Regions from separate parts of the Priestia sp. KCTC 13724 genome, predicted to be linked through region 2. Evidence: a T-box and tRNA genes for the amino acid it is inferred to sense, from the RefSeq annotation. Region 2 holds a T-box; the other holds one or more tRNA genes.
The links. A T-box is a leader RNA that pairs with one kind of tRNA and senses whether it is charged. The one in region 2 lies ahead of pheS (phenylalanine--tRNA ligase subunit alpha), so its partner is inferred to be a tRNA-Phe.
Positions count from the first base shown of each region.

Region 1: it encodes a tRNA-Phe, which carries the amino acid that the T-box ahead of pheS (phenylalanine--tRNA ligase subunit alpha) is inferred to sense. The anticodon was not compared.

Region 1 covers NZ_JBXDLD010000055.1:26,264-36,315, forward strand. The annotation lists gene AC1UFB_RS08090 (DHH family phosphoesterase) at 1-1,638, shown strand, start outside; gene rplI (50S ribosomal protein L9) at 1,635-2,084, shown strand; gene dnaB (replicative DNA helicase) at 2,206-3,570, shown strand; gene AC1UFB_RS08105 (adenylosuccinate synthase) at 3,757-5,043, shown strand; gene AC1UFB_RS08110 (hypothetical protein) at 5,135-5,359, shown strand; tRNA gene AC1UFB_RS08115 (tRNA-Lys) at 5,372-5,444, shown strand; tRNA gene AC1UFB_RS08120 (tRNA-Glu) at 5,462-5,533, shown strand; tRNA gene AC1UFB_RS08125 (tRNA-Asp) at 5,559-5,634, shown strand; tRNA gene AC1UFB_RS08130 (tRNA-Phe) at 5,644-5,716, shown strand; gene yycF (response regulator YycF) at 5,909-6,616, shown strand; gene walK (cell wall metabolism sensor histidine kinase WalK) at 6,626-8,521, shown strand; gene AC1UFB_RS08145 (YycH family regulatory protein) at 8,512-9,876, shown strand; gene AC1UFB_RS08150 (two-component system regulatory protein YycI) at 9,863-10,052, shown strand, end outside.
Region 2 covers NZ_JBXDLD010000054.1:28,227-38,278, forward strand. The annotation lists gene pheT (phenylalanine--tRNA ligase subunit beta) at 1-2,291, opposite strand, end outside; gene pheS (phenylalanine--tRNA ligase subunit alpha) at 2,305-3,339, opposite strand; T-box leader at 3,391-3,619, opposite strand; gene AC1UFB_RS07825 (TrmH family RNA methyltransferase) at 3,668-4,426, opposite strand; gene sspI (small acid-soluble spore protein SspI) at 4,531-4,737, shown strand; gene AC1UFB_RS07835 (M42 family metallopeptidase) at 4,776-5,861, opposite strand; gene AC1UFB_RS07840 (dUTP diphosphatase) at 5,933-6,421, opposite strand; gene AC1UFB_RS07845 (hypothetical protein) at 6,544-6,921, shown strand; gene AC1UFB_RS07850 (DUF1294 domain-containing protein) at 7,349-7,603, opposite strand; gene rplT (50S ribosomal protein L20) at 7,669-8,028, opposite strand; gene rpmI (50S ribosomal protein L35) at 8,067-8,267, opposite strand; gene infC (translation initiation factor IF-3) at 8,289-8,792, opposite strand; ribosomal protein L20 leader region at 8,859-8,984, opposite strand; gene thrS (threonine--tRNA ligase) at 9,156-10,052, opposite strand, start outside.

The DNA.
Region 1 (10,052 bases), on a different contig from region 2:
GTAGGACGTTCTTTATATGATGTAGCCGAAAGTGTTGTTCCGTTAATTAAACAAGAAGTTGAGACAGAAGTAGTCACTTTGCATGAAAGAAAATTTAAAGTAATTATCAAAAGAGAAGAACGTCTACTTTACTTTTTCGATGTTACAGAGCAGATTGAAATCGAAAAATTGTATGCTGATGAGAGAACCAGCATTGGTATTATTTTCTTAGATAACTATGATGAGCTTACACAAGGAATGGATGACCAAGTGAAAAGTAACTTGAATAGCCAAGTTACTTCTCTGCTTAATCATTGGGCTCAAGAATATGGTATCTTTATCAAGCGTACATCTTCTGAGAAGTTTATTGCAATCATGAATGAGCAAACGTTACTTCATCTTGAACGCAGTAAGTTTTCAATTTTAGATCAAGTGCGTGAAGAAACATCCAAACATAATATACCGCTTACACTAAGCGTGGGAATCGGCACCGGAACCTCTCCATTACCTGAATTAGGTGCATTAGCCCAATCCAGCCTTGATTTAGCATTAGGACGTGGTGGGGATCAGGTAGCGATTAAGCAACCAAATGGTAAAGTTAAGTTTTATGGTGGTAAAACAAATCCAATGGAAAAGCGTACGAGAGTACGTGCACGCGTCATTTCTCATGCCTTAAAAGAGCTTATCACGGAAAGTGGTCAGGTTATTATTATGGGTCATAAATATCCAGATATGGATGCGATAGGCGCTGCGATTGGTATTTTAAAAGTAGCACAAGTAAATCAAAAAGATGGATTTATCGTTTTAGATCCTCAACATATTGACACTGGTGTAAAGAGGCTTCTAGAAGAGATTAAGAAAAATCCGGATCTTTGGGAACGATTCATTACCCCTGATGAGGCGCTTAATCTGGTGAGTGACGATACGCTACTTGTCGTCGTCGATACTCATAAGCCTTCGCTTGTAATTGAAGAACGATTATTAAATCGGGTTGAAAACGTTGTTGTCATTGATCACCACAGACGAGGTGAGGACTTTATTGAAGATCCCTTACTCGTATATATGGAACCATATGCTTCCTCTACTGCAGAGCTAGTGACAGAGCTGTTAGAATATCAGCCTAAGCGTTTTAAAATCGATATGCTAGAAGCAACTGCTTTATTGGCAGGGATTATTGTAGATACGAAAAGTTTTACGCTTAGAACCGGTTCTCGAACGTTTGATGCTGCGTCCTTTTTAAGGTCTCAAGGGGCTGACACAGTCCTTGTTCAAAAATTCCTTAAAGAAGACATTAATCAATATGTGCAAAGAGCTCGTTTTATCGAGCATGCGGAAATTTATAAAGCAGGGATTGCTATCTCAAGAGCAGATGAAGCTGAAACATATGATCAAGTGTTGATTGCACAAGCTGCTGATACGTTATTATCGATTAGCGGAGTTGTCGCTTCATTTGTTATTTCAAAAAGAAGAGATCAGCTTGTTGGAATCAGTGCTCGCTCGCTAGGTGATATCAACGTTCAGGTAATTATGGAAAGCTTGCAAGGCGGCGGTCATTTAACGAATGCAGCTACTCAGTTACAAAACATGACGTTAGATCAAGCAGAAGAGCTACTAAAACAAGCAATTGATGAATACTTGGATGGAGGGAAAAAATCATGAAAGTAATTTTCTTAAAAGATGTAAAAGGAAAAGGTAAAAAAGGAGAGGTTAAAAACGTAGCCGATGGTTATGCACATAACTTCTTATTGAAAAATGGATATGCTGTTGAAGCAACAGGTGGTAATGTAAAAGTATTAGATGCTCAAAAGAAAAAAGAGCAAAAAGAAGCTGCTCAAGAGCTAGAAAATTGTAAAGAGCTAAAGAACACGCTCGAATCTTTGACAGTAGAATTAAAAGCTAAATCAGGTGAAGGCGGCCGTTTATTTGGTTCTATTACAAGCAAGCAAATTGCAGAAGAGCTAAAGAAAAAGCATAATATCAAAATTGATAAGCGTAAAATTGAGCTAGACGATGCAATTCGTGCGCTTGGCTATACAAATGTACCTGTGAAATTACACCCAGAAGTAACGGCTACAGTTAAAGTTCATGTAACAGAACAAAACTAATGGTAAGCGAGATTAGTCTATAAATAGTAGGGTTAAAATAAGAATAAATCAAACGTTGGCGCGAAGAATTTCGCGCCAACATTTGCGATAATCGAAAAAACGATAGAGGGGCATAGAAACTATGAATGATCTTTTTGCTGATCGTCTACCGCCTCAAAATATCGAAGCTGAGCAGGCGGTATTAGGGGCAATTTTCCTAGAGCCATCTTCTTTAACATTAGCGTCTGAATTATTAATTCCAGAAGACTTTTATCGAGCAGCTCACCAAAAGATTTTTACGTGTATGCTAAAACTTTCAGATCAAGGTGAACCAGTTGACTTAGTTACGGTTACATCAGATTTAGCAAATCAAAAAATCTTAGAAGAAATAGGCGGAGTGGCGTATCTAAGTGATTTAGCTAATTCCGTACCAACAGCTGCTAATATTGAATATTATGCGAAAATTGTAGAGGAAAAATCTATTCTTCGCAGGCTTATTCGAACGGCTACTGATATTGCTTCAGAAGGTTATGCGAGAGAAGATGAAGTCGAAGTCTTATTAAATGAAGCGGAAAAAAATATTTTAGAAGTAGCACAGCGTAAAAATACGGGCGTGTTTCAAAATATTAAAGATGTTTTGGTGCAAACTTATGACAACATCGAAGTTCTTCACAATCGTAAAGGTGATATTACAGGCATTCCAACAGGATTTACGGATTTAGATCATATGACTGCTGGATTCCAGCGAAATGACCTAATTATTGTTGCTGCACGTCCATCAGTAGGTAAAACAGCGTTTGCATTGAATATCGCACAAAACGTAGCAACCAAGACAGATGAAAATGTAGCGATTTTCAGTTTGGAGATGGGAGCGGAGCAGCTTGTCATGAGGATGCTTTGTGCTGAAGGTAATATTGATGCACAAAGGCTAAGAACAGGATCCTTAACATCAGAGGATTGGGGAAAGCTAACCATGGCGATGGGTTCTTTATCTAATGCTGGTATTTATATAGATGATACGCCAGGTGTACGCGTAGGAGAAATCCGTTCAAAATGTAGACGTCTGAAGCAAGAAGGCGGTCTAGGAATGATTTTAATTGATTATCTACAGTTAATTCAAGGGAACGGTCGAAGCGGCGAGAATCGTCAACAAGAAGTATCAGAGATCTCTCGCTCGTTAAAAGCATTAGCACGTGAACTTCAGGTTCCTGTTATTGCATTATCTCAGCTTTCCCGTGGGGTTGAGCAACGTCAAGATAAAAGGCCAATGATGTCCGATATTCGTGAATCAGGGAGTATCGAACAAGATGCCGATATTGTAGCCTTTTTATATCGTGAAGACTACTATGAGAAAGATACTGAAAATCAGAACATCATTGAAATCATTATTGCTAAGCAGCGTAACGGTCCAGTTGGAACGGTTCAGTTAGCTTTTGTGAAGGAATATAATAAGTTCGTAAACTTAGAAAGACGCTTTGATGATTCGGGTGTACCACCAGGTGCATAAACCTCTCAATCCGAGAGGTTTTTTTGTTTATATTAGTATATGTTCGGTAAAAAGCAGTATATTATCTTTGATTTAGATTGAATAGTTCGGATTTACATTGACTTTACTATAATAAATTGATACACTTATTTACGGTTAAATTATGTCGTAGTAGGCTGTTGCTTACTAAGCGGAGGTGCTTAAGATATGTCTTCAGTTGTTGTAGTAGGAACACAATGGGGAGATGAAGGAAAAGGGAAGATTACAGACTTCCTATCAGAAAATGCAGAAGTAATTGCACGTTACCAAGGTGGAAACAATGCTGGTCATACGATTAAGTTTAATGGTGAAACGTACAAATTACATTTAATTCCTTCAGGGATTTTTTACGATGATAAAATTTGTGTAATTGGAAATGGTATGGTTGTAGATCCAAAAGCACTTGTTCAAGAATTAAAATATTTACACGATCGTAATGTAACAACAGATAACTTACGTATTAGTAACCGTGCGCATGTTATTTTACCTTACCACTTAAAATTAGATGAGGTAGAAGAAGAGCGTAAAGGTGATAATAAAATTGGAACAACAAAAAAAGGAATTGGTCCAGCATATATGGATAAAGCTGCACGTGTAGGTATCCGTATTGCAGATTTATTAGACCGTGAAGTGTTTGAAGCAAAATTAACACAAAACTTAGCTGAAAAAAATCGTCTTCTTGAAAGAATGTATGAAGTAGAAGGCTTTAAATTAGAAGATATCTTAGATGAATACTACGAATATGGTCAGCAGATAGCAAAATATGTTGTTGATACATCCGTTGTATTAAATGATGCTCTAGACGAAGGTCGTCGCGTATTATTTGAAGGTGCACAAGGTGTTATGTTAGATATCGATCAAGGAACATATCCGTTTGTAACATCTTCTAACCCTGTTGCTGGTGGTGTAACAATCGGTTCAGGTGTAGGGCCTTCAAAAATCAAGCACGTAGTAGGTGTTTCAAAAGCATACACAACTCGTGTTGGTGACGGTCCATTCCCAACAGAACTAACAAACGAAATTGGTGATCAAATTCGTGAAGTAGGTCGTGAATACGGAACAACAACGGGTCGTCCACGTCGCGTTGGTTGGTTTGACAGCGTAGTTGTTCGTCACGCACGTCGCGTAAGTGGTATTACAGATTTATCATTAAACTCAATCGATGTTTTAACAGGAATTGAAAAATTGAAAATCTGTGTAGCATATCGCTATGAAGGTAAAATTGTTGAGGAATTCCCAGCTAGCTTAAACGTTTTAGCTAAATGTGAGCCTGTTTATGAAGAGCTTCCAGGTTGGACGGAAGATATTACAGGTGTGAAATCTTTAGATGAATTACCTGAGAACGCACGTCATTACTTAGAGCGTGTTTCACAATTAACTGGTATTCCATTATCTATTTTCTCAGTGGGACCAGATCGCAAACAAACAAACGTATTACGCGGAGTTTATAGCTAATACTTTTAAAAAAGAGGCTGGGACATAAGTAATTCAGCCAATGATAAACCTGAACGATTGAGAGTTTCTCACTTTTAATCGTTCAGGTTTTTTGGTTGATTGTCCTCCCCGCGGAAAGCGAGTGGCCGTAGCGCAATGGAACGAACGTGTTCAGACAAACCAAAAAGATTGGAACAGCTATTGTTCGTCTCTTAGAAACAATCATTTTGTTATGTCCCAAACTCTTTTTATATTGAATTCAGTTTTTAAAAATATTCTTCTGAAAAAACTATTGCATTCAGTGTTTAAATCATGTTATTATATTACATGTCGCTGATATTCATAGTATGAGCCATTAGCTCAGTTGGTAGAGCATCTGACTTTTAATCAGAGGGTCGAAGGTTCGAGTCCTTCATGGCTCACTTTTGTTACTTACTATGGCCCGTTGGTCAAGCGGTTAAGACACCGCCCTTTCACGGCGGTAACACGGGTTCGATTCCCGTACGGGTCATTTTTATTACATATTATAAGCTGAGGGTCCCGTGGTGTAGCGGTTAACATGCCTGCCTGTCACGCAGGAGATCGCGGGTTCGATTCCCGTCGGGACCGCCATTTGATAATGGCTCGGTAGCTCAGTTGGTAGAGCAAAGGACTGAAAATCCTTGTGTCGGCGGTTCGATTCCGTCCCGAGCCATAAAAAGCATGACTTTTAAAAGTCATGCTTTTTTGTTTGTATATGGTTGAAAATTAATGAGGTTATTGTATAGTAGAGGATGAATTTGTGACGATTACTATGTTATGAAGTATAATACAATTAGTGTATTCAAACATTATGAATACTTACTTTCCTATTTTTGTTCGAAATGATAAAAGGAGAACGATGATCATGGATAAACGTATTTTAGTAGTAGATGACGAAAAACCAATTGCAGATATTTTGAAATTTAATCTGCAAAAAGAAGGTTACGAAGTGTTTTGTGCTTATGATGGTGTAGAAGCACTTGAAAAAGTTGAAGAAGTACAACCAGAAATGATTCTGTTAGATATTATGCTGCCACAAAAGGACGGCATGGAAGTCTGTCGAGAAGTTCGAAAAAAGTATGATATGCCAATTATTATGCTGACAGCTAAAGACTCTGAAATCGATAAAGTGCTTGGTCTTGAGTTAGGTGCAGATGATTATGTAACAAAGCCTTTCAGTACGAGAGAGCTATTGGCGCGAGTAAAAGCGAATTTAAGAAGACATCAACAGATTTCAAATAGTGTTGAAGAAGAAGAGAGTAATGAGATAACAATCGGTGCACTTGTCATTCATCCAGATGCTTATATTGTTTCAAAGCGTGGAGAAACAATTGAATTAACACATCGTGAGTTTGAATTGCTGCATTACTTGGCGAAACATATTGGACAAGTCATGACGCGGGAGCATTTGTTACAGACAGTATGGGGATATGACTACTTTGGTGATGTTCGAACAGTTGACGTTACGGTTCGAAGATTGCGTGAGAAAATTGAAGATAACCCAAGCCATCCAATGTGGATTGTAACAAGACGTGGGGTAGGTTATTATTTGCGTAGTCCAGAACAGGAGTAACGCTATATTATGAAGAAAGTCCGGTTTTTTCAGTCCATTCATTTGAAGTTTGTGCTAATTTATGTATTGCTTATTTTAATTGCAATGCAAATTATTGGTGTCTACTTTGTACGTCAGTTAGAAAAAGAACTTGTTAATAACTTTACAAACTCATTAACGGAACGTGTAGGTCTACTTGCTTATAATATTGAACAAGAGCTAGAAAAAACACGTAATGATACTTCCTCTACGTTAGAAGAAGATTTAGAAGTAGTATTGAGAGATTTTGCTTCTATGCAGGGAATTTCCTCTAAAGACATATTAGAGGTACGCGTTATCGATCCGAATCGACGTATTATAGGGACATCAAACCCAAACCCTGAACAAATAGTAGGGAAAAAAATAAATGACTTAGCCGTTACGAATGCCCTTTTAGCAGGAACATCTTCTAATAAAGTATATCGTAAAAGCGGTGACAGAATTAGAGTATTGACGGTTCCTATTCGTCTGCAGGATGATGTGGGAGGAAATGCTTCTACAAATCCAAATAATCGAGAAAGCTTACAGTCAGAACAAGAGATACTAGGTGCTGTTTATTTAATTGCGACGATGGAACCGGTCTATGAGCAAATGAGGAAAATTAATAGTATCTTTGCTTCTGGTACGGTTATATCGTTAGTTATTACTGCCCTTTTAGGTGTTTTTCTGGCTCAGACGATTACGCGACCAATGTCTGAAATGCGTAAGCAGGCATTAGAAATGGCTAAAGGAAACTTTTCAAGAAAAGCAAAGGTCTATGGTTATGACGAGATAGGGCAACTTGCTTTAACGTTTAACAATTTGACAAGAAAGCTTCAAGAGGCACAAGCTACTACTGAGGGAGAGCGACGTAAGCTCAGCTCCGTACTTGCTCATATGACAGATGGCGTTATTGCTACTGACCGAAAAGGTAGAGTAATCTTAATTAATGACCCAGCTGCGTCAATGTTAAACGTTTCACGTGAAACAGTATTGTCAGAGCCAATTGTGACGCTTTTAGGTTTAGATGAAACACATACATTCGAAAGCCTATTGGCTAATCAAGATTCACTTATTCTTGATTTTAGTACGAAAACAGAGCCGTTTATTTTACGAGCAACTGTTTCAGCTATTCAAAAGGAAACGGGTTTTATCAACGGAATCATTATCGTCTTGCACGACATTACAGAGCAGGAGAAAATTGATCAGGATCGCCGAGAGTTTGTAGCAAACGTCTCTCATGAGCTTAGAACACCATTGACAACAATGCGAAGCTATTTGGACGCTTTAGCAGAAGGCGCATGGCAGGATAAAGAGATAGCACCAAGTTTTTTACATGTTACCCAAACAGAAACAGAGCGTATGATTCGATTAGTCAATGACTTGTTACAACTATCTAAGTTAGATAGCGAAGACTATCGCTTTAGTCGAGACCCGGTTAACTTTGTAAAGTTTTATCATTACATCATTGATCGCTTTGAAATGACTATTGAACAAGGAATTACGTTTGTTAGAGAGCTTCCAGATGAAGCCATCTATGTAGCAGTTGATCAAGATAAAATTACACAAGTATTAGACAATATTATTTCAAATGCAATTAAGTATTCACCAGAAGGTGGAACAATTACATTTTCTATTGAACAACACACGCATGAAATTGTGGTAAGTATTAAAGACCAAGGTATGGGAATACCAAAATCAAATCTGTCCAAAATCTTTGAACGCTTTTATCGTGTGGATAAAGCAAGAACTCGCAAACTAGGAGGGACGGGTTTAGGTTTGGCTATTGCAAAAGAAATTATTGAAGCTCACGATGGTCGAATATGGGCAGAAAGTAAAGAAGGGGTTGGGACATCTATTTACTTCACACTTCCAATTGAAAGTGAGAATGATGAAGAATGGGAATGAGATATGAAAATATAAAAACCGTTGTGCTAGTTATTTTGGTGGTTTTAAGCTTATTCCTCACTTGGAATTTATGGTCCTATCAATCCCCTTCTGATTTAAATACTGAAACCCAAAACCTTCAAGAAGCTGAGGTAGGTGGAAAGAGTGAACTAGAGGATTATATACGTCCTACAAAGGTACTCTATCACCAAAGTGGTAGTCACTATTTATCACATGAAGAAAAGAGAATAGACTCATGGTTACAAGAAATGAGAACGTGGAAATTAGGGGATATTACAGACGTTTCGAGTGCTATTGAGCCTAGTGGCTTTTTAAATTATGTCCATGATAATAACTCTGTGGAAATTGTATATACAGACCTAATACCAGTTGAAACCTTTCAGCAAATGTTTAGCTTTACGACGGATAAATTGCCAAGGGTAGATTTTGATCGTGTAGTCATAAAGATAAAAAAGACCCCTAATTTATCTGTAAATATGTATTTGGTGAACTATAGCCAACAAAAAGTGTATGCGGTGAAAATTAGTAATGTAGTCAAGAACGATGTGCAGAAATTAGCGGATGCAGGAACATCAGCAGAGCGTTGTCTGGTTTATAAAAAGAATGAGAATCGCTATATCTTCATACCAGCTCAGACTTCTCACATGCATAAACTGTATGCATATGAAGCACCTTTAGATATTCGTAAGTTTCAAAATGCGCTGTTTACAAATCCAAGTTATGCTCGTACAGAAAGCTTAGCATATAGAGAATTATATACAGAAGGAACCAAAGTTATTAATGTAAATACCAGGACAAACGTCATGGAGTATGTAAACTTGGTGAATTCGAATACGGAATCAAATGATGACGCAAATTTATTAAATCGTAGCTTTAGCTTTGTTAATGATCATGCCGGATGGACAGAGCCAGATTACCGTTTTGATAGTTGGAATCGTGTAACAAAAGAGATTACATACCGGTATTATCATGATAATCACCCTGTATACAGCAATCAGGGCATGACAGAAATCTATCAAAGATGGGGCAATGCTGAGGTCTTAAATTATCGTCGACCTTTATATCGATTTGTTCAAGTATCCTTACCTGAAATGAAAGTACAGTTACAGTCTCCTCAAGAAGTAATTGAAATGATTGAGAAGCATCAGGATTTTGATCCTTCTCTGTTAAATGATATATCAATTGGATATCAGCTTGAGGAAGGTATTGGGGATAATCAGCAGCAAGATACGGATAAAACAGAGTATGATTCAAACTCGGTTACATTGGTTCCTTCTTGGTTTTACTACTATAATAATAAGTGGTACCGAGTTACGTTACCTGATGAAGGAGGCGTAAACGGTGGATTGGAATAAAACGAAATCGATTTTTATCGTAACGTTTCTGGTTTTAGATCTGTTTTTAATTTATCAATTCATGAAAAAGCATGATCAAGACCAGTATTCGTTATTTGTTGAATCAAGCATTGAAGATCAATTAGCAGCAGAAGGAATAATGTATACGGAGCTACCTAAGAGTGAAAAAAAAGCAT
Region 2 (10,052 bases):
ACAGACTTTTTGCCTTCTTCCATTCTTTCACCATCATATAAGTCAAACACCGCAACTTCTTTCAATAGTTCTCCACCAGCTTCATAAATCGCTGTTTGAAGTTCTCCTGCTAATACTTCTTTATCCACAACAAGAGCAATATCTCTTGTGATTGATGGGAAGCGAGGAATTGCAGAATAGCGAACTTCTTCTACTTTCGCCGCAAAGATTGCTTTTAAGTTTAGCTCAAATACGTACGTTTCGCGAAGACCATATTGTTTTTGCGTCACTGGATGAAGCTGACCAACATACCCAGCTTCTTGACCATTTAATACAACTGCCGCTGTACGTCCCGGGTGCATGCCTTCTTGATTTGTAGGCTTATATTCAATGTGATTATCAAGACCTAATGCTGATAATAATCCTTCTACAACGCCTTTAGCCACATAGAAATCAGCTGCTTTCTTTTCACCTTGCCAGCTGTTAGAATGCCATAAGCCTGTAATTGCTCCTGCTACTCGCTCTTCTTCTATTGGTAGCTGACCTTCTTCAGTTCCCAAGAACACTGAACCTGTTTCATATAGCGCAATTGAGTCTGTTTGACGAGCGTTATTGTGTTTAACAGCTTCAAGTAAGTGTGGTACTAAGCTTTGACGAAGAACGCTGCGGTCTTCACTCATTGGCATCGCTAAACGAACTGTTGATGCAGTATTTAATGCAAACTGTGTTGCTTTCTCTGCACTTGTTAATGAGTATGTTGTTGTTTGAGCTAACCCAGCGCCTTCTAAGAAACGGCGTACTTTACGACGCTTTAGCTGATAATCAGATAAACGGCCTGGCGTTGCTACAGTCACAGGAAGAGTTGTTGGTAAGTGGTCGTACCCATACATACGAGCTACTTCTTCCACAATATCTTCTTCAATTGTAATATCACCGCGACGCGTTGGAACGGTTACGATAATGGCATCGCCTTCCACTTTGCTTTCGAACTGAAGACGATTCATGATTTCTTGAACTTCAGCCATTTCTAGCTCTGTACCAAGAACATGATTGATGCGCTCAAGCGTTACAGATACAACAGCTGGTTCAATTGTCATTTCATCAAATTCAACTGTTCCTGAAACAATTTCTCCACCCGCATAAGCAGCCATTAGTTCAGCAGCACGATCAGCTGCTATACGTGTGCGGCTTGGGTCGATTCCTTTTTCAAAACGTGCACTTGCTTCACTCCGAAGACCGTGCTCTTTCGATGTTTGGCGCACAGATAACCCGCGGAAGTAAGCAGATTCAATTAACACATTTACTGTGTCATCTTGGACTTCAGAATTCGCTCCTCCCATTACACCGGCTAAAGCGATTGGGTCTTTACCATTTGTAATGACAAGCTGGTTCTCTTTTAGTACACGTTTTTGATTATCGAGAGTTACAATTTCTTCGCCTTCTTGTGCATGACGAACAACAACTTCTTTTGAGCCAAGACGATCATAATCAAACGCATGAAGTGGTTGACCGTATTCAAGTAAAATGTAGTTTGTAATATCAACTACGTTATTGTGTGGTCGAATCCCAGCTGCCATCAAGCGCGTTTGCATCCATAGCGGTGACGGCGCAATTTTAACATTTTTCACCATACGTGCTACGTATAAAGGATTATCTTCTTTTGCTTCTACTGCAACTGAAATGTAATCCGATGCTTTTTCTTCCGTCTCTTGAAACTCAACCTCTGGGTATTTTACTTCACGATTTAAGATTGCTGCTACTTCATGAGCTACCCCTAGCATGCTTAAACAGTCTGAACGATTTGGCGTTAAGCCAAGTTCTAATACTTCATCATGCAAATTCAATGCTTCTAAAGCATCTGCTCCAACTTCAGCATCGCTTGGGAATACAAAGATTCCTTCTTGGTAATCTTTTGCAACAAGCTTGCTTTCAATTCCAAGCTCTTGAAGAGAACAAATCATGCCGTTTGATTCTTCACCGCGAAGCTTAGCACGCTTAATTTTAAAATTGCCTGGTAATACAGCGCCTACTTTAGCTACCGCTACCTTTTGACCTTGTGCTACGTTTGGAGCACCACAAACGATTTGAACCGTTTCATCCCCAAGGTCAACCTGACAACGACTTAACTTATCTGCGTTTGGATGCTGTTCACGTTCTACTACGTGACCGATGACAACACCGCTTACGCCTTTATTTAAATTTTCTACACCTTCAACTTCAATTCCACTTTTTGTGACTTTATCAGCAAGTTCTTCAGCTTTTACTCCTGATAAATCTACATATTCTTGCAACCAACGATATGATACAAACATGTTAGTCCCTCCTTTATACTTGTTTGAATTGATTTAAGAAACGAGCATCATTTGTATAGAAATGACGAATATCATCAACGCCGTGCTTTAACATAGCGATACGCTCTACGCCTATTCCAAATGCAAAGCCGCGATATTTTTTAGAGTTATAGCCAGCCATTTCAAGTACATTTGGATGTACCATACCAGCGCCTAAAATTTCAATCCAGCCTGTTTGCTTACAAACATTACAGCCTTTTCCTCCACATTTAGCACATGATACGTCCACTTCAACAGATGGTTCAGTAAACGGGAAAAAGCTTGGACGTAGACGAATTTCACGCTCTGCACCGAACATTTTTTTCACAAATACCTCAAGCGTTCCTTTTAAATCACTCATACGAATATTTTCATCTACAACTAAACCTTCAATTTGCATAAATTGATGTGAATGCGTAGCGTCATCATCATCACGACGATATACTTTACCAGGACAAATGATTTTGATTGGACCTTTCCCTTCATTTCCATTCATTACGCGGGCTTGTACTGTTGATGTATGAGTACGTAATAACGTTTCTTCAGTAATATAGAATGTATCCTGCATATCACGTGCTGGGTGACCCTTTGGTAAATTTAACGCTTCGAAGTTGTAGTAATCTTGCTCCACTTCAGGTCCTTCAGCTACTTCATAGCCCATGCCTAAAAACAAATCTTCAACCTCTTCAATTACGCTTGTTAGCGGATGATGTGTACCGACTTTAACTGGTCGACCAGGAAGTGTCACATCGATTGTTTCTGAAGCTAGTTTACGGTTGATTTCTTCTGCTTCTAGCGCCGCTTGCTTTTCTTCAATCTTTGAAGCGATTGCTTCGCGCACTTCATTTGCAAGTGCTCCCATTACAGGACGCTCTTCAGCAGATAATTTCCCCATTCCGCGAAGTACTTCTGTAATTGGTCCTTTTTTTCCTAAATAAGCTACACGTACATCATTCAATGCTTTTAAATCTTTTGAGTCATCAATTTTAACAATCGCTTCTTGTTGCAGCTCTTGTAAACGCTCTTTCATTGAATAATCCTCCTTTTGTTTTAAAAAATTGCAAATAAAAAAACCTCTCCCAAAAGGGACGAGGTTTAATCGCGTTACCACCCTTGTTAACCATGCATCTGCACAGTTCACTTCATTAACGTTAACGGAATATCCGGAACACCTTTACATCAAAAATGATGGTCCAAGTGTCAACTCAAGAGGTGAATTCACTTATTGCGCTTATAAAAATGCTTTCAGTCACGGCATTTTCTCCCTGAATAACGCTACATAAGCTACTGCTCTCTATCACTGCTTTTCGCATATTTAGCTATTGTATTATTATAGTGAAAACGGCTAGCCGTTGCAACTACATTCCACGTAAATAGTACATTAAAATTGCTGATGCAATTGCTACATTTAACGATTCACTCTTTCCAAATATCGGTATATATAGGTTATGGTCCGTTTCATTCAGCACCGCTGAGCTTACACCTTGCCCTTCGTTACCAACAATCAGAGCAAAAGCTTCTGGCTTTTCAACTTCCGTGTACACAGAAGCATTTTGTAATGATGTACCATACACGCTAACTCCACATTCCTTTAGTTCTTTAATCGCACTAATTAAGTCTTTCTTAATAACAGGCAAGTTAAAGATTGCACCTTGAGTCGAACGGATGACTTTACTGTTATAAACATCTACACAGCCTGCTCCAATAATGACTGCATCGATTCCAGCAGCTTCTGCTGTACGAATAATGGTTCCTACGTTACCTGGATCTTGGACGGCATCTAACAGCACTAATCGACGCGCTGTCTGTAAGACGGATGATGATTGGTTTTGGTAACAAACGGCTGCAATTCCCTGAGGGGTTTCTGTATCAGCAATTGCTTTAATAACAGCAGGCGTCACCACAATCATCTCAACCGTATCAACATTCCAATGCGATGGAATATCAACATTATCAGCAAGAATGAGATACTTAATCATTTCTCTTTGGTTTAAAGCTTCTTCGACAAGATGAAAGCCTTCCACCAAAAATAAACCTTGATTATCGCGCTCTTTTTTTGTATGTAATTTTTTCCATAGTTTAACCTGTGGGTTCTTCACGGAATCAATTCGCTTCACCAAACATAACTCCTCTATTTATCAATTTCAGTTACGATACATAAATTGAATGTGACATACACAAACTATTTTTGATTTTACTATCTATAGTTGAGGTGATCACGATGGATCTTAATTTACGAAATGCTATTATATCAAATGTTTCAGGTAATTCTCAAGAAGAGCTTGAAGCAACGATTATGGATGCTATCAAAAGTGGTGAAGAAAAAATGCTTCCAGGTCTAGGTGTACTTTTCGAAGTACTATGGGAAAACTCGCCTAAAAGTGAAAAAGAAGAAATTTTAACAACACTTGAAAATAGCTTAAAGTAAGTACAAAAGGTGCACTCAAATTGAGTGCACCTTTTGTTTTATTCAAACGTAATTTTATTAACCGTTTCACGATCAAGTTTTTTAATAACTTCTGTAATTAACTTCACCGCATTTTCATAATCATCGCGATGTAACATTGCGGCATGTGAATGAATATAGCGAGTTGCAATTGTAATAGATAGTGCAGGTACGCCGTTAGCTGAAATATGAATAGCTCCTGAATCAGTACCACCGCCTGATAACGCATCAAACTGATATGGGATGTTCATTTCATCTGCTACATCTGTTACAAAGTCACGTAGACCCTTGTGAGAAACCATTGATGCATCATATAAAATGATTTGTGGGCCGTCACCCATTTTTGATGCTGCTTCTTTTTCAGACACTCCTGGCGTATCACCAGCAATACCTACATCTACGCCAAATGCAATATCAGGTTGAATAAGATTGGCTGACGTTTTTGCACCGCGTAAACCAACTTCTTCTTGCGCTGTTCCAACGCCGTATACAACGTTTGGATGCTCTTGACCCTTTAAATTCTTGAGCACATCAATAGCAATAGCACAGCCGATACGGTTATCCCATGCTTTAGCTAAAAGCATTTTTTCGTTATTCATAACGGTAAATTCAAAGTACGGAACAATTTGATCGCCAGGCTTTACGCCCCATTCCATTGCTTCTTCACGACTAGATGCACCGATATCAATAAACATATCCTTAATCTCAACCGTCTTCTTGCGTATTTCAGCAGGTAAAATATGAGGAGGTTTAGAGCCGATAACTCCTGTAATATCGCCTTTGCGCGTTACAATTGTAACACGTTGCGCTAGCATAACTTGCGACCACCAGCCACCTACAGTTTGAAAACGAATGAAGCCTTTATCATCAATTTGAGTGACCATAAAGCCAACTTCATCTAAATGACCTGCAACCATAATTTTAGGGCCTTTTTCATCACCAACTTTTTTGGCAATAAGGCTTCCAAGTCCGTCTGTTGAAATGCTATCAGCATAAGATTCAATATATTTTTTCATCACTTCTCTTGGTTCGCGTTCGTTTCCAGGAATACCTTTTGCATCAGTTAAGTCTTTTAACATTTGTAATGTTTCATCTAACTTTTTCATTTATCCATACCCCTTTCATATGTATATCTTTTATTATATAAGAAAGTATTTTCAGAGGAAATGTTTTCTTCTTAATACCCTTCGTCTTGACGCTTAAAGTTCACTTCATTTTTCATAATATAAGCCGTTTTCACTTCCTCAGCTGCGAAGCCAAGAATTTCTCCAAGACCCATGTATGAAGAGAATGATTCTATGTACTGTTCTTGATCTACGCTTCCTTTTAATTGTGTGAGCAAAGAGAACACATGTAAAAATTGTTCTGTTGCAGTTTCTTTGTCCGCTTTAACCGGAAGTTCTTCAATTGAATCAAATCCCCATTCAATTCCTAAAGATAATAAGAAGTGAACACCGTCTACGAACTCTTCTAAAATAACCTTTTTATCTGCCGACGGTTTTAGGCTCCAAAATTTGAAACAACGCGTTTCATTAGCCAGCTCGCCTAATTCTACTAATAAAGCAAGAAGTTTGCGGGAAACCAAGTCTTCGTTTTGAAGCTTATGATTTGTTTCAATATGTTGATCTAGCTGGCGCTGCATGTTAAATAAAGACTGTAAGTTCATATCTAATCTCTCCTAAAATAAAATAAATATTAATATAAAATTAAAAATAAATGAAACCTTTTCGCCCTTTATACGTACTGTTAGGAAACAACCCTCGGCAAGGAGGCGATATCGCTTTGATTGTGCTCTTAATGCGACTATTAGTAATTGCTTTATTAGTCTATTTCGTCCTTTTTATTATACGATATGTTCGAAATCCAAAACGAAAATTAATGCAAGCCAAAGAGCAAAATGAATTTTACGTGGTGGATGAAGCAGAAAATGTTCGTAAAAATTTGGAGTTAACGTATAAAGGTGTTTTGTTTGAAGGCGAAAAATATATAAATGAACAAATTTTTTCTATTACTATGTTATTAAAAAATCCTGACCAGCTCAATGATTTAACTCATGAGGATATCAGATTGGTGTCTGCTAAGGTATCAACTTTATACCCAAAAGCCATTATTAGCTGGAAAAGTCCCGTACGAGAGTTTTTAAAGAACGAGCCACAAAAGCAATAGCTTTTGGGCTTTTTTATTGAGAAAGCTTTTGATAAACAGTATGCTTACTTCTTGTTGAAGAAGGCCTCTCTGCTTAGTGCGATTTCCATTCCAGATTGTTCCCTTTCCTCAGGGCGAGCGACCGACCCTCCTTGTATACTGTGAGGTCTCACCTGACTCGCTAGTCCTGCTGGAGTATCACATCTTTCATTTCAATCACCGGGCTTTTGGATAGGGAAGCCTTTTGATGAGATTACTCTCTTGAAGGAATTTTAAAAACGCTCTCCACTTTGCATATTCAGCTCCATTAACCTCTACGTTTGAAACGTTTTCTTCTAACTCATAGATAAGGAGCCTACTACTACATCTATCTAAAACAATAGCCTTAAAAATAAAAAGCAAGATGTTTGTTCATGGCTTCTCCCATTTCATTTTTCAAATTATTCATCTACATATAGATTAGCAATAATGCCAAATGAACAACCACCAAAGCAGGCAGACCGAAACGAAAGCTTGCGTGCTTTGTTTTGTGACGATAAAGATTCATGCCAATGGTTGCACCTAGAGCTCCTCCGATAATGGCAATCGTCCAAAGTGTTTGCTCTTTGATTCTCCATTCATTTCGCTGAGCTCTTTTTTTGTCTGCATTCATTACATATAAGCCTATAAGGTTGATAAGTATCGCGTATATCATTAAAAACAAAGATAATCCCTCCAATAAACAAAAAAGCCTTGCTACCTAGTGGTAACAAGACTTTTTAGCAGAAATTACTTCTCTAAGCCTTTTTTAGCAGCTGCTGCTAATTCAGCAAATGCTTTTTCGTCAGCTACAGCTAATTCAGCAAGCATTTTACGGTTAACTTCAATACCTGCTAATTTTAATCCGTGCATTAAACGGCTGTAAGAAAGACCATTCATACGAGCTGCTGCATTGATACGTGTAATCCATAATTTACGGAAATCACGTTTTTTCTGACGACGGTCACGATAAGCATACATGTATGATTTCATTACTTGCTGATTAGCAACTTTGTATAATCTATGCTTTGAACCGAAGAAACCTTTGGCTAATTTTAAAACTTTTTTACGACGTTTGCGTGTTACTGTACCGCCTTTTACGCGTGGCATAATTGTTACCTCCTGTTATGTTTCTATCTCAACCCAAATTACTTAATGTTATCTAATAAGTGACGAATACGTTTGAAGTCACCTTTGCTTACTAAAGAACCTTTACGTAATTTACGTTTTTGTTTAGTAGATTTGTTAGCGAATAAGTGACTAGTGTAAGCACGAGCACGCTTTAACTTACCGCTTCCAGTTTTTTTGAAACGCTTTGCAGCGCCACGATGTGTTTTCATTTTTGGCATGGGGTGTTCCTCCTCGTTCTATTACTTTTCGTTTTTAGGTGCAAGCACTAGGAACATGCTGCGTCCTTCCATTTTTGGAGCTGATTCAACTGAACTAACATCAGCGCAAGCCTCTGAAAAACGATCAAGTACTTTTTGTCCAATTCCTTTATGAGTAATAGCACGACCCTTAAAACGAATTGACGCTTTTACTTTATCACCTTTTTCAAGGAACTTACGTGCGTTACGAAGTTTTGTGTTAAAATCATGCTCATCGATTGTTGGGCTTAAACGAACTTCCTTTAAGTTAACAACCTTTTGGTTTTTACGAGCTTCTCTTTCTTTACGCTGTTGCTCGTAGCGGAACTTACCGTAGTCCATAATACGACATACAGGTGGTTTCGCGTTTGCAGCAACCATTACTAAGTCAAGATTTGCTCGTGCAGCAATATCAAGTGCTTCATTTTTTGATTTAATTCCTAATTGCTCACCGTTTTGATCAATTAGACGAACTTCGCGAGCTCGAATGCCCTCGTTTACCATCATGTCCTTGCTAATAAGTAGCCACCTCCAAGGTTTAATGAATGAATACGCTTGTGTAGATATTGGTATACACACAAAAAAGCGTGAGTACACAATGCACCCACACTACTATCGTTAAAAGTAAATACGATGTCAACCTGCTAACTGCTCTATACGCGTCAATCAGGTGAGAAGCGGGTGCTTCTTCTTCTGCACAAACAAGTATTCAATTACTTAAGCTATTATAGTATCAACAAAGACAAAAGTCAATGATTTCATTCTTTATTTAACAACAAAAATCATTTTACCAAAGGAAAAACATTTATGCAACATTTTTTTACTTTTTTTAAAAAGGAAAGCAGAGAAGTTGCCCTCTCCGCTTTTTCATTAGCGAGTAATTTCTACTTTTAATCCTGCTAAGAACTGTTCAAAATCAACAGTTTCTGAATTTTGCTCACCGTATTTACGAACATTAACCGCTTTTTCTTCTACTTCTTTATCTCCCACTACTAGCATGTAAGGAATTTTTTGCATTTGAGCTTCACGAATTTTATAGCCAATTTTCTCTTCACGTGAATCTAGTTCCACACGTACGCCAGCTAACTGAAGTTTCTCTTGAACTTCTTTTGCATAGTCTAGGTGAACAGTTGGCGATACTGGAATCACTTGAACTTGAACAGGTGCTAACCATGTTGGGAATGCCCCTTTGTATTCTTCAATTAAGAAAGCAACAAAGCGCTCCATTGTTGATACGACACCTCGGTGAATAACAACCGGGCGATGCTGTTTTCCATCTTCACCGATATATGTTAGATCAAAACGCTCTGGCAATAAGAAGTCCAGCTGCACTGTTGAAAGAGTTTCTTCCTTTCCAAGAGCCGTTTTAACTTGAACGTCTAGCTTCGGACCGTAGAATGCTGCTTCACCCTCTGCTTCGTAATAGTCTAAGCCAAGCTCATCCATCGCGTCTTTTAACATGGTTTGTGCTTTTTCCCACATTGCATCATCATCGAAGTATTTCTCTGTATCTTCTGGATCACGATACGATAAGCGGAACGAGTAATTTTCAAAGCCAAAGTCTTTGTATACAGCTTCTACTAAGCGAACCACACGAATTAATTCGTCTTTAATTTGGTCTGGACGAACAAAGATATGTGCATCATTTAGCGTCATACCGCGAACACGCTGAAGACCTGCAAGTGCACCTGACATTTCATAGCGGTGCATCGTACCTAGCTCTGCAATACGAATTGGTAATTCACGATAGCTGTGGATATCATTTTT